Regions from separate parts of the Brevibacillus agri genome, predicted to be linked through region 2. Evidence: a T-box and tRNA genes for the amino acid it is inferred to sense, from the RefSeq annotation. Region 2 holds a T-box; the other holds one or more tRNA genes.
What was found. A T-box is a leader RNA that pairs with one kind of tRNA and senses whether it is charged. The one in region 2 lies ahead of serS (serine--tRNA ligase), so its partner is inferred to be a tRNA-Ser.
Positions count from the first base shown of each region.

Region 1: it encodes a tRNA-Ser, which carries the amino acid that the T-box ahead of serS (serine--tRNA ligase) is inferred to sense. The anticodon was not compared.

Region 1 covers NZ_CP026363.1:3,779,999-3,784,398, reverse strand. Annotated here, with positions in the region: gene BA6348_RS18605 (peptidase) at 1-109, shown strand, start outside; gene BA6348_RS18600 (aldehyde dehydrogenase family protein) at 266-1,684, shown strand; tRNA gene BA6348_RS18595 (tRNA-Ser) at 1,763-1,851, shown strand; gene BA6348_RS18590 (acyl-CoA synthetase) at 2,206-3,774, shown strand; gene BA6348_RS18585 (exo-beta-N-acetylmuramidase NamZ domain-containing protein) at 3,939-4,400, opposite strand, start outside.
Region 2 covers NZ_CP026363.1:510,826-515,225, forward strand. Annotated here, with positions in the region: gene aceB (malate synthase A) at 1-182, opposite strand, end outside; gene serS (serine--tRNA ligase) at 667-1,947, opposite strand; T-box leader at 2,000-2,221, opposite strand; gene pdxT (pyridoxal 5'-phosphate synthase glutaminase subunit PdxT) at 2,358-2,933, opposite strand; gene pdxS (pyridoxal 5'-phosphate synthase lyase subunit PdxS) at 2,944-3,828, opposite strand; gene BA6348_RS02760 (D-alanyl-D-alanine carboxypeptidase family protein) at 3,938-4,400, opposite strand, start outside.

The sequences.
Region 1 (4,400 bases), 2.1 Mb from region 2:
GCACTACCGGGACGAGTACATCGTGCTGGATGACGTGTTCCGCTGCGCGGAGATTTTTGCGCTGACCATGCTGGACTGGTGCGGCGTTGCAGAAGGGCCAGCGAAGTAGGAGAGCGGGTAGCGGGCAGCTTTCGGCTTAGGGTTCGATTTTTTATGCGAAAAATGAAAAAGTTTCGCCTCCACGCAAGGAAGCGCGATCTGCTCTGGAGAATGATTGGAGGATGAGATGCGATAGTCCAATCGTTGAAGGACGGAGGAGATGGCGATGAAAAGAGCGTGTTATATCGGGGGAAAATGGGTGCCGATGGCAGAACATGCTCCGTTGTATTCACCTTGTACGGGCCAGGCAATTGCCCATGTTCCCCAGGCCGACGCGCAGGCAGTAGAACGGGCGATCGCGGCAGCCGAGGAAGCGACGACGGTGATGCGGCGGATGCCTGCTTACCAGCGGGCGGCTATCCTGGAAAAAATCGCGCTCCTTTTGGACGAACGGATGGAGGAGGCGGCCCGGATCGTCGCGCTTGAGGCCGGAAAACCGATCAGGACGGCGCGGGGGGAAGTGATCCGCACCGTGCAAACGTATCGGTTTGCAGCGGGAGAAGCCAAACGGCTGCACGGAGAAACGATCCCGCTCGACGCCGCAATCGGCGGAGAAGGTCGCCTGGCGTACACGGTCCGCGAGCCTTTGGGCGTCGTCGGGGCGATTACGCCGTTCCCGTTTCCGCTCAATCTGGTTGCGCACAAGGTCGGACCTGCGCTCGCTGCGGGCAATGCCGTGGTGCTGAAGCCCGCTTCGCAGACGCCGCTCAGTGCGCTTTTGCTCGCCGAACTGGCCGAGCAGGCGGGACTCCCGCCAGGGGCGTTGAACGTCGTCACAGGCAGCGCAGCCGTCGTGGGCGAAAAGCTGGTGACAGACCCAAGAGTTCGCGCCTTGAGCTTTACGGGAAGCCCGGCGGTCGGGATCGACATTCGCAACCGCGCTGGCCTGAAAAAAGTGATTTTGGAGCTGGGGGCCAACTCTGCGGTCATCGTCGATTCCGACGCGCAACTGGACGAGGTGGTGCCGCGCTGCCTGTTTGGCGCATTTGCTTATTCCGGCCAAGTCTGCACGTCCGTCCAGCGCATTTACGTCGCAGAGGGCCTGTACGACGAGTTTGTCAGCCGCTTTGTGGCGCAGACGAAGGCGCTCTGCGGCGGCGACTCGCTCGATGAGCACGCTGACTTTTCCGCAATGATTCACCCGCGGCAGACCGAGCGTGTGCTGGAGTGGATTGGCGAGGCGCTGCAACAGGGAGCACGGCTTGCCTGTGGCGGCGAAGTGGTGGAGCGGATGCTGTTGCCGACCGTTTTGACCCATGTGCCGCATACGGCCAAAATCTGTTGCGAGGAAGTGCTTGGGCCTGTCGTGCTCATCAACCCGGTAGCGTCCCTGCAAGAAGCGATCCGCCTGGTCAATGACTCGCGCTACGGTCTGCAGGCAGGCGTGTACACGAACAACCTGAGGGCTGCGCTGGAAGCGGCAGATGAGCTGCGGGTTGGAGGCGTCATCATCAACGACATTCCCACCTTCCGGGCCGATCATATGCCGTATGGAGGCGTCAAGGAAAGCGGCTTGGGAAGAGAAGGCGTCAAATACGCCACAGACGAGCTGAGCGAGCTGAAGCTCGTGGTGGTCAAGCGCTGAGACAGCCAGCGGCAGTCGGTCTGGAGGCGCTTGCAAGCGCGCTTGGCGCTATGCTATAGTTAAATCAGTCAGCAACGCGGAGGGATACCGAAGTGGTCATAACGGGGCGGTCTTGAAAACCGTTAGAGTGCAAGCTCACGCGGGTTCGAATCCTGCTCCCTCCGCCATCTTTTTTGCAAGCAGCCGATATAGGATGTACAGGACGAAGCGATCTCTTTTTTGCAGAAGAGGTCTTTTTCTTTTACAGCAGGAAAAGGTCAAGCTGCGGGTTTGGCAGCAACGAGACGGTCGCTGGGCAGGACAGCCGTTTTTTTCCTGAAAATCCAGAAGAACCAATATCGAAGCTTGGCGCGATATGATATATGCTGTACACAAGGACTCGATTGTTTCTTGGGGCCTGCGGCAGCTTCAATAATGCAGAGGGGGCTTCCGCTTTTTTTAGGATAAAATATCAGAAAATAAACATTATATAGAAGATTAAGATATAATAAAAGGGAAACGAGGATGAGGGAGGTATCACGATGATCGAAGCCCAACGAGCCAGAAGAAATACGCTTGGTGACATCCTGCGAAGAAGCCGAATGCGTTACCCGGACAAGATTGCCTTGCAGTTTGAGGAGGAAGTTCTTACATACAGCGAGCTGGATCAGCTTGTCAATCAGGCGGCGCACACCTTCCTCGCCAACGGTTTGCAAAAAGGCGAGAGAGTGGCGGTGCTGTCCCGAAACTCCATGGATTTTGTCATTCTCAACTTCGCGCTGGCCAAAGCGGGACTGATTATGGTGCCAATCAACTTCATGCTGAATACGAGCGATGTGGCGTTTATTTTGGGGCACGCGGAGGTGAGCGCCTGCTTTGTGGCACCGGAGTTTCTCGCCGTGGCGCAAGAGGCGATTGGACAGGCCGATCTTTCGCCCAAGCTGCTGTCGCTTGTCTCCAGACCCGCGAAGCCGGAAGGGGAGTGGGTGCCGTTTCGCACGTTGATTCAGGACGCGAGCACGGACGAGCCGGAGCAGGAGCTTTCCGACGACGATGTCGCCCACATTTTGTACACGAGCGGTACGGAGTCGCGGCCAAAAGGGGTCATGCTGACGCACGGCAGCATTTTGTCCGAGTACGTGAGCACGATTATTGATGGGAACATGTCCCACGACGACGTGGCGATCCACGCGCTCCCGTTGTTCCACAGCGCACAGTTGCATTGTTTTCTCGGTCCCTATATTTATCTCGGGGGCACGGGCATCATTTTGGAGCAGGCGACGCCTGGCCTGATGCTGGAGATGGTCGAGACGCATAAGGCGACACAGCTTTTTTGCCCGCCAACAGTTTGGATTGCCTTGCTGCGCTCTCCCGATTTTGCCTCCCGCAACCTGTCCTCGCTGCAAAAGTGCTACTACGGAGCGGCGATCATGCCGGTGGAGGTGCTGAAGGAGCTGGGGACACGCTTGCCGAACGCACAGTTCTACAACTTTTACGGGCAGACAGAGGTAGCGCCGCTGGCGACGGTTTTGTCGCCGAAGGACCAGATTCGCAAAGCAGGCTCGGCAGGCAAGCCCGCGCTGAACGTGGAGACGAAGATTGTGGATGATGAAGGTGTCGAGGTGCCAAGAGGCTGCATTGGCGAGATCGTGCATCGGACCAGCCATGCCATGATCGGCTATTTCCGCGACGAGGAAAAGACGCGGGCTGCCTTCCAGGGAGGCTGGTTCCATAGCGGTGACCTGGGGATTATGGATGAGGAAGGGTATATTACGGTCGTCGATCGGAAAAAGGACATGATTAAATCGGGTGGCGAGAACGTAGCGAGCAGGGAAGTGGAGGAGCTGATTTATCAGCATCCGAAAGTGTCCGAGGTGGCGGTGATCGGCGTTCCGCACCCGTACTGGATCGAGGCGGTGACAGCGGTCGTTGTGCCGAAGGCTGGCGAGACATTGACGTCAGAGGAGTTGCTCGCGTTTTGCAAGGAGCGTCTTGCCTCGTTCAAGGCACCGAAGTACGTCTTCATCACCGACACGCTGCCGCGCAACCCTAGCGGGAAAATATTGAAGCGCGAACTGCGTCTGCGGTACGATACGCTTCCGACTTCGTAGTTGCCTGTTTGCAGACGGGCAGGGTGATGGTGATAAATGAAAGTCCGGTTTGACTGTGGCAAGTGGGTAGAGGGATAGTGGCAGACTGACAGACTAACTGCGATAACAGAAAACCCGCCCGATGGCCGGAAGCGTCCGGTTTGTCGAGCGGGTTTTTCCGTGTTCTATTTCACATTGGAGACAGTCGGCCGGTCAGGGCTGATGACTTCGAAGCGGTAGCCTTTTGACTTTAAAAAGGTGATGACTTCCGGAAGTGCTTGCGCTGTTGGCGTTTTGGTGCTTGCGTCGTGCATGAGTACGACAATCTCTTTTTGCGATTTTACTTGCTGCTTGATATTGGCGAGCGCCTGTTGGGCTGTGTATTGATTGCTGCGGGCGTCGCCGTTGGTGACATTCCAGTCGATGAAGATGTAGCCTTTTTTGTTCGCTTCGGCTTTGATGGCACTCATGACTGTTTTTTGCTTGTTGTACCGTTTCGGGTCCTGGTATTTGAGGCTGACCGTGTTGGTGCTGCCGCCCGGGTAGCGGAACAAAACAGGCTTGGTGCCGATCGCTTTTTCTATGAGCTGATTGCCTTTCTCCAGGTCGGCGAAAAAGGCTTCGGTGCTTTTGTAAACGACTTGGTA
Region 2 (4,400 bases):
TCTATTTTCAATTGGCGTTCCTCGCGAGCGGCAAGCAATTGCTGCCTTCTGTCGCCGAATTTTTGCTCCAGCTTGATGACGAACTGGATCGCTTCCGGTGTGAGAATATCCTCGAAGCCGGAGCGCATCTCGCCGGTAATCTGAATTTCCAGCGGATATGGATTGGTTGGAATCGTAGTCAAACCTGTTCACCTTCCCTTGATAACATCTGAATTATTATGGTACAGATCGAATTTTGTCCAATTATTATAGTACAGAAGATTCAAAAAAATGGCTTAATCCTGATATCCGCTGCCACTGCAATGACTGCAGCTCACATGTCCGTCCCCCAAGCAATGATGGCAAGCCGCTCCGTTGTCATCATGACCAACGCCTCCGCATCGTGGGCAATTCTGTTCGCCGTTTCCTTCACACCGATAGCAGTCCATTTCCCATTCCCTCCATATCTGTATTAAAACAATGTTCTTTTGATTTGTTTTTATTATATAACAGGGATTAGTACAGTGCAACACAATTTTCTAAAAATTATAACTGTATTAGAACACATTTTCCAAGCTGCCTTTTCCCCCTGCTCTCTCGCCTTTTCGCCGCCCAAAAAGAAAGCAGCCTCTGATCCAAACAAAGATCAAAGGCTGCTGTGCTTATTTATGGGGTTCTTCCCCCCGCTTATTTCGGCTCGATTTTTGCTACTCCGCCCATGTACGGACGCAGCACTTCCGGAATGGTGATGCTTCCGTCCGCTTCCTGGTAGTTTTCCAAAATCGCCGCTACTGTACGGCCGATGGCGAGGCCCGAGCCGTTCAGTGTATGCACGAATTCCGGCTTCGATTTGGTGTCGCGGCGGAAACGAATATTGGCGCGGCGAGCCTGGAAGTCTTCGAAGTTCGAGCAAGACGAGATTTCGCGGTACGTATTCGAGCTTGGAATCCATACCTCCAGATCGAATTTCTTCGCTGCCGTAAATCCGAGGTCGCCCGTGCACATGCTCATGACACGGTACGGAAGTCCAAGCAGTTGCAGTACCTTCTCTGCGTTTTTCACCAGCTTATCCAGCTCATCATACGAATCTTCCGGTTTGACGAATTTCACCAACTCCACTTTGTTGAATTGGTGCTGGCGAATCAGCCCGCGTGTATCGCGACCAGCCGATCCCGCTTCCGAACGGAAACAAGCGCTGAAAGCAGCATAGTATCGCGGCAAATCTGCTCCATCCATAATTTCATCCCGGTGCATGTTGGTGACAGGCACCTCTGCGGTAGGAATCAGGAAGTAGTCTGGTCCCTCCAGCTTGAAAGCATCTTCCTCAAACTTCGGCAACTGTCCGGTTCCGGTCATGCTTGCGCGGTTTACGATGTATGGCGGGATGACTTCCTCGTATCCGTGCTCGGTGGCATGCAGGTCCATCATGAAGTTCATCAATGCGCGCTCCAGGCGAGCTCCCAGTCCTTTGTAAAAGACAAAGCGGCTTCCGGTTACTTTTGCAGCCGTCTCAAAATCGAGAATCCCTGCCTGGCTGGCCAGCTCCCAATGCGGTTTGGTCTCGAAGCCAAAGCTGCGCGGCTCGCCCCACGTCCATGCCACCACGTTGTCGTCTTCAGAAGTCCCAATCGGCGTGCTTTCGTGCGGCAGGTTTGGCAGGCTCAGCAAAATGAATTCCAACTGCTCATCCAGCTTGCGCAGCTCTTCGTCCAGCTTCTTGATGCGTTCGTTTACTTCTTTCATTTCCGCGATCAGGTGGTCGGCATTCTCTTTGTTCCGCTTCATGACTGCTACTTGCTCAGACACGGTATTCCGTTTATTTTTCAGCGCCTCTGCTTCCTGAATCACTTGACGGCGTTTTTCATCGACCTCTGCAAATTGATCCAGAGCGGAAATATCTTCATTGCGATGCGCCAAACGGCGTTTTACTTCCTCCAAATCTTGCCGCAGTACTTTTACGTCCAACATGTTCGAATCCCTCCGAATCCATAATAAAAATGCAAAAAACACCCGTCCCCTAATAAGGGACGAGTGTTGTGTACCCGCGTTGCCACCCTCGTTGATACATGCCCAACCCTGGCGCATCTATCCACTCCATCCGTCATAACGGGACGGTTCCGGGCAAAGTTCATTCCTTTGCCACTCCGAGATGGATTCCCTCACATACCGGATCGGTTCGCACCTACCACCGACTCTCTACACCAGGTTGATGTGAAGTACTTGTTCTCATCATCGCATTCTCATTCATACATACTTCTATTGTTAACTGTACTACAGGTTCTATACGTATGTAAAGGGCGCTCCGCCATCATCTTGTACCAAAAAGAAAAGACCGGCATTTTGTCAATGCCGATCTTTTCATGCAAGCTTGGCTTTTATTAGCTTCTGTATTCTTTCACCATGTCGAGGAAGTATTTGTGCAGTCTTGCATCTTCCGTCAATTCCGGGTGAAAGGCGGCCGCCAGATAGTGGCCTTCTCGTGCTACCACGATCTTTTCTTCGTACTTGGCCAGCACTTCTGCGTTTTCTCCGACTTCCATAATATATGGCGCCCGGATGAACACTGCCGGGTAATCTGCACCCACACCAGCCACAGGCATTGTCACCTCGAAGCTCTCCTTTTGGCGGCCAAACGCGTTGCGCTCCACCTTGATAGCCATCAGCCCGAGATGGCAATCATCTTGCCCCTCGATCTGTTTGGCCAAAAGAATCGCGCCTGCGCAAGTGCCGAAGATCGGCTTTCCTGCTTTTCCGAACTCTTGGAGCGCCTCCATGAATCCGTACTTGTGCATCAGCTTGCTGATCGTCGTGCTTTCTCCGCCTGGGAGAACCAATCCGTCCAGCTCGTCCAGTTCTTCCACCTTTTTTACGGGAACGGCTGTCGCCCCTGCTTCTTCCAGCATGCGCAAGTGTTCTGCTACAGCCCCTTGCAAAGCGAGTACACCGATTTTCATTCTGCTCACCTTACCAGCCGCGCTCTTGCATGCGGTCTGCTTCGCGAATTTTGGAAATCTCGATTCCCGTCATGGCGCTTCCCAGACCTTTGGATACGCGAGCGATCAGTTCGTAGTCTGTGTAGTGCGTAGTCGCTTCAACGATCGCGCGGGCGAATTTCTCCGGGTTTTCCGATTTGAAAATCCCCGAGCCGACAAACACGCCGTCAGAACCGAGCTGCATCATCAGCGCCGCGTCTGCCGGAGTCGCTACGCCACCAGCCGCGAAGTTCACTACAGGCAGCTTGCCGGTTTTGTGTACTTGTTCCAGCAGCTCGTATGGGGCACCCAGATTTTTCGCTTCTGCCATCAGCTCATCGTAAGACATCGCTTGCACTTTGCGGATTTGAGCCATCATCGTGCGCATGTGGCGAACGGCTTCTACGATGTTTCCGGTTCCTGGCTCGCCTTTGGTACGAATCATGGACGCCCCTTCACCGATACGGCGAAGCGCTTCGCCCAGATCACGCGCGCCACATACGAACGGCACGGTAAATTCTTTTTTATTGATGTGGTACAAATCATCTGCCGGGGTCAAAACTTCGCTCTCGTCCAGATAGTCGACACCCATCGATTCCAGTACGCGCGCTTCGACAAAGTGTCCGATACGAGCTTTTGCCATAACAGGGATCGAAACAGCGTTCAGTACTTCCTCCACAATGCTGAGATCAGCCATACGAGCTACTCCACCGGCTGCACGAATGTCAGAAGGTACGCGTTCCAATGCCATGACAGCTACGGCACCGGCAGCTTCAGCAATTTTTGCCTGCTCAGCGTTTACGACGTCCATGATGACGCCGCCTTTTTGCATCTCAGCCATACCTTTTTTTACGCGGGACGTTCCTACTTGTACCATGTGAAAATTCCCCCTACATCATGAAGTCAGAACCGTAACTGTTATGCTCTGTTATGGTTCCTTGTTATCGTCATTGTAAACGATAGATGAGGGGGAAAACAACCATTATTTAATTTCCTGTTCCGCTACTGAACAAATTGCTGAAAAATTGAATGATGCTGCGGAAGAACAAACGAATCCAGCTCGCCTCTTCGACTTCCTGGCTGGCTACTATATCTGCGCCTGCTTTTGCCGCGTCTTCCGGCTGCAGGTAGTCGGCGTCTTTCGCTCCTTCTTCTTTCAGTACGAGCTTACCGACCACCTGGCCTTGCTTGATTGGTGCGGTCAGCTCTTGATACGTAACGGTTGGCGTGAATTTTGTCTCTGCTCCGATTTTGGTCAGCATGTTTACTTCGGTGGCAGTTACTGCGGGTACGTTGAGTTCTACTCCGTTCGTTACAGGTGCAGTTTCAAAACCTTTTACAGAAACATTTTTGTCCAATTGCTTCGTTAATTTGAAATTGCTGAATCCATAGTCATAAAGCTTTTTTGTTTCCACGAAGCGTTTTGTTTTGCTGTCTGTTCCCATTACA